2 regions of the Streptomyces sp. GB4-14 genome follow, and region 1 is predicted to be linked to the other one. Evidence: predicted binding sites of a transcription regulator. Region 1 holds the regulator's gene; the other holds the start of a gene.
The links. Region 1 encodes HspR, which represses chaperone genes until heat shock. Its sites were predicted from a motif close to TTGAGNNNNNNNNNCTCAA; they were not measured.
Positions count from the first base shown of each region.

Region 2: lon (endopeptidase La) is a predicted target of HspR. The motif match lies at 2,041-2,059, and genes of this name have one in related genera.

Region 1 covers NZ_RZHO01000002.1:2,969,198-2,972,603, reverse strand. Annotated here, with positions in the region: gene grpE (nucleotide exchange factor GrpE) at 1-270, shown strand, start outside; gene dnaJ (molecular chaperone DnaJ) at 307-1,479, shown strand; gene ELQ39_RS14695 (heat shock protein transcriptional repressor HspR) at 1,484-1,936, shown strand; gene ELQ39_RS14690 (substrate-binding domain-containing protein) at 2,210-3,316, shown strand.
Region 2 covers NZ_RZHO01000002.1:1,917,943-1,921,348, reverse strand. Annotated here, with positions in the region: gene ELQ39_RS09755 (sensor histidine kinase) at 1-380, opposite strand, end outside; gene ELQ39_RS09750 (response regulator transcription factor) at 377-1,117, opposite strand; gene ELQ39_RS09745 (spermidine synthase) at 1,242-1,931, opposite strand; gene lon (endopeptidase La) at 2,082-3,406, shown strand, end outside.

The DNA.
Region 1 (3,406 bases):
GGCCTCCAGCAGTTCGGCAAGGAGGGCGAGCCCTTCGACCCGACGATCCACGAGGCCCTGATGCACTCCTACGCGCCGGACGTCACCGAGACGACGTGCGTGGCGATTCTGCAGCCGGGGTACCGCATCGGCGAGCGCACCATCCGCCCCGCGCGGGTGGCCGTCGCCGAGCCGCAGCCCGGCGCGCAGACGGCCCTGCCGGCCGAGGAGGGCACCGAGGCGCAGGCCGACGGGGAGAACAAGGAGAACGGTGGCCCGGAGGAGGGCTGACGTTATAGCTGACGCAGGGAAGGAGGGACGTCGGGGATGAGCACCAAGGACTTCATCGAGAAGGACTACTACAAGGTCCTCGGCGTCCCCAAGGACGCCACCGAGGCCGAGATCAAGAAGGCGTACCGGAAACTCGCCCGCGAGTACCACCCGGACGCCAACAAGGGGAACGCCAAGGCGGAGGAGCGGTTCAAGGAGATCTCCGAGGCGAACGACGTCCTCGGCGACCCCAAGAAGCGCAAGGAGTACGACGAGGCGCGCGCCCTCTTCGGCAACGGCGGGTTCCGCCCGGGGCCGGGCGCGGGCGGCGGCACCTTCAACTTCGACCTCGGCGACCTCTTCGGAGGTCAGGCCGGCGGCCAGGCGGGCGGCTTCGGCGGCGGCCTCGGTGACGTCTTCGGGGGCCTGTTCAACCGGGGCGGCCCGGGGACCACACGGACCCAGCCGCGCCGGGGCCAGGACATCGAGTCCGAGGTGACGCTGAGCTTCACCGAGGCCATCGAGGGCGCGACCGTCCCGCTGCGGATGTCGTCGCAGTCGCCCTGCAAAGCCTGTTCGGGCACCGGCGACAAGAACGGCACACCGCGCGTGTGCCCGACCTGCGTCGGCACCGGACAGGTGGCGCGGGGCTCCGGCGGCGGCTTCTCGCTGACCGACCCCTGCCCGGACTGCAAGGGCCGCGGCCTGATCGCGGAGGAGCCCTGCGAGGTCTGCAAGGGCAGCGGGCGGGCCAAGTCCTCGCGGACGATGCAGGTGCGCATCCCCGCGGGCGTCAGCGACGGCCAGCGGATCCGGCTGCGCGGCAAGGGGGCGCCCGGCGAGCGGGGCGGCCCCGCGGGCGACCTGTACGTCGTCGTGCACGTCGGCGCCCACCCGGTGTTCGGCCGCAAGGGCGACAACCTGACGGTCACGGTGCCGGTGACGTACCCCGAGGCGGCCCTCGGGGGCGAGATCCGGGTCCCGACGCTGGGCGGTCCGCCGGTGACGCTGAAGCTGCCGCCGGGCACACCCAACGGGCGCACCCTGCGCGCCCGCGGCAAGGGCGCGGTCCGCAAGGACGGCACCCGCGGTGATCTGCTGGTCACCGTCGAGGTGAGTGTGCCCAAGGACCTGTCGGGGAAGGCTCGTGACGCCCTTGAGGCGTATCGCGAGGCAACCGCGGACCAGGATCCGCGGGCGGAGCTGTTCCAGGCCGCGAAGGGAGCTTGATGCGATGGACGGCCGTCGACGCAACCCGTACGAACTGACCCAGGACACCCCGGTCTACGTCATCTCGGTGGCGGCCCAGCTCTCCGGGCTGCACCCGCAGACGCTGCGTCAGTACGACCGTCTGGGACTTGTGTCGCCGGACCGTACGGCCGGCCGGGGCCGTCGCTACTCGGCCCGTGACATCGAACTGCTCCGTCAGGTGCAGCAGTTGTCGCAGGACGAGGGCATCAACCTGGCCGGAATCAAGCGCATCATCGAACTGGAGAACCAGGTCGCCGCCCTCCAGGCCCGGGTGGCCGAACTGGAGGACGCGCTCGACGGCGCGGCGGCGGCCATGCGTCAGCGCGAGGCCGCCGTGCACGCCTCGTACCGCCGTGACCTGGTGCCTTACCAGGAGGTGCAGCAGACCAGCGCGCTGGTGGTCTGGCGCCCCAAGCGCCAGCAGCAGTCCGACTGACGGCGCGCGAAGGCGAAGAGGGGCCCGTGGGTTCGCAGAACCCACGGGCCCCTTCTCTTATCCACGAGCACACCTGTGGCTATGGTATGCCTGCGTGTCCAGGTGATCCCCTCGGCGTGTCCGCAGGACTTTCACGAGTTCAGCGCACCGTGTCGTGTTCATCTCGTTAAGTGGCTGCCTCTTGACGCGATGGTCGCCGAAGCGTTGGCTTTTCAGTCACATGGGCCGCAAAGCTGTGCCCACGTCCAAAACGCACCTGAAGTGAGCCCTCGCATGCGTCGTATCGCCATATCCGTGGCCGCCGTGTCCATGTCCGTCACGCTCGCCGGCTGCGGCATGCTCGACGCGACAGGGAGCAGCGACGACGCCGGCCCGGTCAAGGGCGACGACATCACGGTGGGTCTGCTCCTCCCGGAGAAGGCCAACACGCGCTACGAGCAGTTCGACTACCCCATCTTCAAGAAGAAGGTGGAGGCGCTCACGGACAACAAGGGCAAGGTCGAGTACGCCAACGCCGAAGCGGACGCGGACAAGCAGGCCGACCAGATGCAGCGCATGATCGAGAAGAAGGTCGACGTCATCGTGCTGGACGCGGTGGACTCGCACGGCATCGCGGAGAGCGTCTCCAAGGCGAAGGAGGCCGGCATCCCGGTCATCGCCTACGACCGGCTCGCCGAGGGCCCGATCGACGCGTACATCTCCTTCGACAACTCCCTCGTCGGCGAGGTGCAGGGACGCTCCCTGCTGGAGGCGCTCGGCGGCGACCTGAGCATCACCGACAAGATCGTGATGATGAACGGCTCGTCCACCGACCCCAACGCCAAGCAGTTCAAGGCCGGTGCGCTGTCCGAGCTCAAGGGCAAGGTCACCATCGCCAAGTCCTTCGACACCAAGGACTGGGACCCCAAGAACGCCGAGAAGAACATGAAAGAGGCGATCAGCGAGATCGGCCTGGAGAACATCGAGGGCGTGTACTCCGCCAACGACGGCATGGCGGGTGGCATCGTCAAGGCGCTGCGCGCCGCCGGCGTGACCAAGCTGCCGCCCATCACCGGCCAGGACGCGGAACTCGCCGCGGTGCAGCGGATCGTGACCGGCGAGCAGTACATGAGCGTCTACAAGTCCTACCCCGAAGAGGCCGAGAACGCCGCCGAGATGGCCGTGGCGAAGGTCCAGGGCCGGGACATCCAGTTCGACGCGCTCACCCGTGACCGCGTCGACAGCCCCACCGACCAGGACATCCCGGCGCAGCTGGTGCCGGTGGTCGCGCTGACCCAGGACAACCTCGAGGACACCGTCCTCGCCGACGGCTTCTACGAGGTGTCCGACATCTGCGCCGGCGACTTCAAGGACGCCTGCGCGGAGATCGGGCTCAAGTAACCCCCGTACGTCTCCGTACGAATCCGGCCACCGGCCGGCCCCCGGGCCGGTGCGGTGGCCGGTCCCGTGTTGCACAGCAGGTTCCGGCCG
Region 2 (3,406 bases), 1.1 Mb from region 1:
CGCTGGCTGTCCTGCGCCTCCAGCTCGTCGGCCATGACGTTGATCGTCTGGGCCAGGTCGCCCAGCTCGTCACGGCGGCTCTCGCGCACCCGGCGGGTGTAGTCGCCGTGCGAGATGGACCGCGCGACGGCGTTCATGTCGTCCAGCGGGGCGGTGAGGGAGTGCGCCACGAACTGGGTGATCAGCAGCGTGGCGATCATCGAGAAGACCGTGATGAAGCGCAGCTCGGTCTTCGTGTGCACGGCGATCACCGACAGTCCGGTGGTGATCAGGACCGAGACGACGACCAGCGCGCCCAGCTTGGTCTTGATCGAGAACGGCCGCACACCGCCCCAGGGCTGCCTGCTCCCCTGTCCGCGTCCCGCCGGACCCCCGCTCATGGCGTCGGCGTCTCCAGGGCGTAGCCCACGCCGTGCACCGTGCGGATGCGCTCGGCGCCGATCTTCCGGCGCAGCGCCTTGATGTGGCTGTCGACGGTCCGGGTGCCGGAGGCGTCGGCCCAGTCCCACACCTCGGCCAGCAGCTGCTCACGGGAGAGCACCGCGCGCGGGGTGTTGGCCAGGCAGACCAGCAGGTCGAACTCGGTGGGCGTCAGGTGGACGTCCTCGCTGCGCACCCGCACCCGGCGCTGGGCGTGGTCGATCTCCAGTTCGCCCAGGCGCAGGATGCCGCTGCGCGGGGTGGTGGCCGCGAGGGCGGCGCGCTCCATGCGGCGCAGCAGCACGTGCACGCGCGCGGCCAGTTCGCGCATGGAGAACGGCTTGGTCATGTAGTCGTCGGCGCCGACGCCGAGACCCACCAGCATGTCGGTCTCGTCGTCGCGCGCGGTGAGCATCAGCACCGGCACCGGCCGCTGGGCCTGCACCCGCCGGCAGACCTCCAGGCCGTCGAAGCCCGGCAGCATGATGTCGAGGATCAGCAGGTCGGGCTGCCAGGCCTCCGCCGTGTCCACCGCGGACGGGCCGTCGCCCGCCGTTTGCACCAGGAATCCCTCGGCGCGCAGGCGGGTCGCGATGGCGTCCACGATCGTCGCGTCGTCCTCGACCACCAGGACCCTGCGCTGCGCGCCGGGGGTGGTCGTCGCCGTGCCGTTGTGGGAGGTCTGTGTCTGCTCCATCGCCCGCCCCTGAGGTGTGCTTATCCGGAATCCGTGGGGTGATCCGTCGTCTGCGCATCACTGCGATTGACGCTTGAATGATCCGCGTCAGGGCAGCAGCGTACGGGGATCCACCTCGGGTTTGCTATCCAGGGCGGACGCCGATGTGCACGACGTCCGGAACGCCCCGGGCAACGGGGATCTCTTCGGTACGCACCTGACGGAACCCGGCATTCCGCAAGGTTCCCTCGAATTCCGGTGAAGGCTTCGCGGACCATACCGCGAGGACCCCGCGCGGCTTCAACACCCTTGCGCACGCGGCCAGTCCGTCCGGAGAGTAGAGCCCCTCGTTGCCCTCGTCCACGGTCCAGCCGGGCCCGTTGTCGATGTCGAGACACAGTGCGTCGAATGTGTCGGACGTCTCATTGACGTAAGCGATCAGGTCCTGCTCGACGATCTCCGTCCGCGGGTCGGCGAGCGCCGCGCCGGAGAGCTCGGCCAGCGGACCCGAGCGGTGCCACCCGATGACCGCGGGCTCCCGCTCCACGACCGTGATCCGGCCCCAGCGCTCCTGTCCGGCCGCGTGCGCCAGGGAGAAGCCGACGCCCAGCCCGCCGATCAGCACCGACGGGTCCCTGGCCTCCGGGTCCAGGGCCGCCAGGGCCGCGTCCACGAGCAGCCGCTCGGAACGCCCGTCGGAGGTGTCCATCAGGAAGCAGCCGTTGGCGATGATCTGCAGCAGACCGCCGTGCCTGCGCAGCACGACCTCGCCGTACGGGCCCTCGCGACGGTCCAGGACTTCGGGAGCTTCGGGAATGTCGTAGGGGGTGGACATGCGTTCATCCTGGCAGGTCCCCGGTGGCGGGGACCCGGGCCCGCGGAGCCCGGTCCGGTGATCGCTGAGAGCGAACGCGGCCCTGGGAACATTCGGCCGCTCCCCTGCATTGAGTCGACATAGCTCAACTTGACTGCCGAAGGGGAGATCATGGCTGCTGAGTCCACACCGCTCGCCCTGCCCGTGCTGCCGCTCGACGACGAGGTCGTGCTGCCCGGAATGGTGGTTCCGCTGGACCTGAGCGATTCCGAGGTGCGCGCGGCGGTGGAGGCCGCCCAGGCCGCCGCCCGCGACGAACCGGGCAAGCCGAAGGTGCTCCTCGTGCCGCGCGTCGACGGCACCTACGCCGGGACCGGCGTGCTGGGCACCGTCGAGCAGGTCGGCCGGCTGGCCGACGGCGACCCGGGCGCCCTGATCCGCGGCCGGGGCCGGGTGCGCATCGGCGCCGGCACCACCGGGCCGGGCGCGGCGCTGTGGGTGGAGGGCACCCGCATCGACGAGAGCGTGCCCGAGCCGCTGCCCGGCCATGTGACCGAACTGGTGAAGGAGTACAAGGCACTCGCCACCGCCTGGCTGCGCAAGCGCAGCGCCTGGCAGGTCGTGGACCGCGTCCAGGCCATCGACGACGTCTCCGCCCTCGCCGACAACTCCGGCTACTCGCCGTTCCTCACCACCGACCAGAAGGTCGCCCTGCTGGAGACCACCGACCCGGTGGCCCGGCTCAAGCTCGCCACCCAGCAACTGCGCGACCACCTCGCCGAGCAGGACGTCGCCGAGACCATCGCCAAGGACGTCCAGGAAGGCGTCGACAAGCAGCAGCGGGAGTTCCTGCTCCGCCGCCAGCTGGAGGCGGTCCGCAAGGAACTGCGCGAGCTGAACGGCGACCAGGAGGGCGAGGAGTCCGACGACTACCGCGCCCGCGTCGAGGCCGCCGACCTGCCGGAGAAGGTGCGCGAGGCCGCCCTCAAGGAGGTCGACAAGCTGGAGCGCTCCTCCGACCAGTCGCCGGAGGGATCCTGGATCCGCACCTGGCTGGACACGGTCCTGGAGATGCCGTGGAACGAGCGCACCGAGGACTCCTACGACATCCGCGGCGCCCAGCAGGTGCTGGACGCCGAGCACGCGGGCCTGCAGGACGTGAAGGAGCGCATCACCGAGTACCTGGCCGTGCGCAAGCGGCGCAGCGACCGGGGCCTGGGCGTCGTCGGCGGGCGGCGCGGCGGCGCGGTGCTGGCCCTGGTGGGTCCGCCCGGCGTCGGCAAGACCTCGCTCGGCGAGTCCGTCGCGCACGCCATGGGCCGCAAGTTCGTCCGGGTCGCCCTCGGCGGCGTCCGCGACGAGGCGGAGATCCGCGGCCACCGCCGCACCTACGTCGGCGCGCTGCCCGGCCGGATCGTCCGGGCGATCAAGGAGGCCGGCTCGATGAACCCGGTCGTCCTGCTCGACGAGATCGACAAGGTCGGCTCCGACTTCCG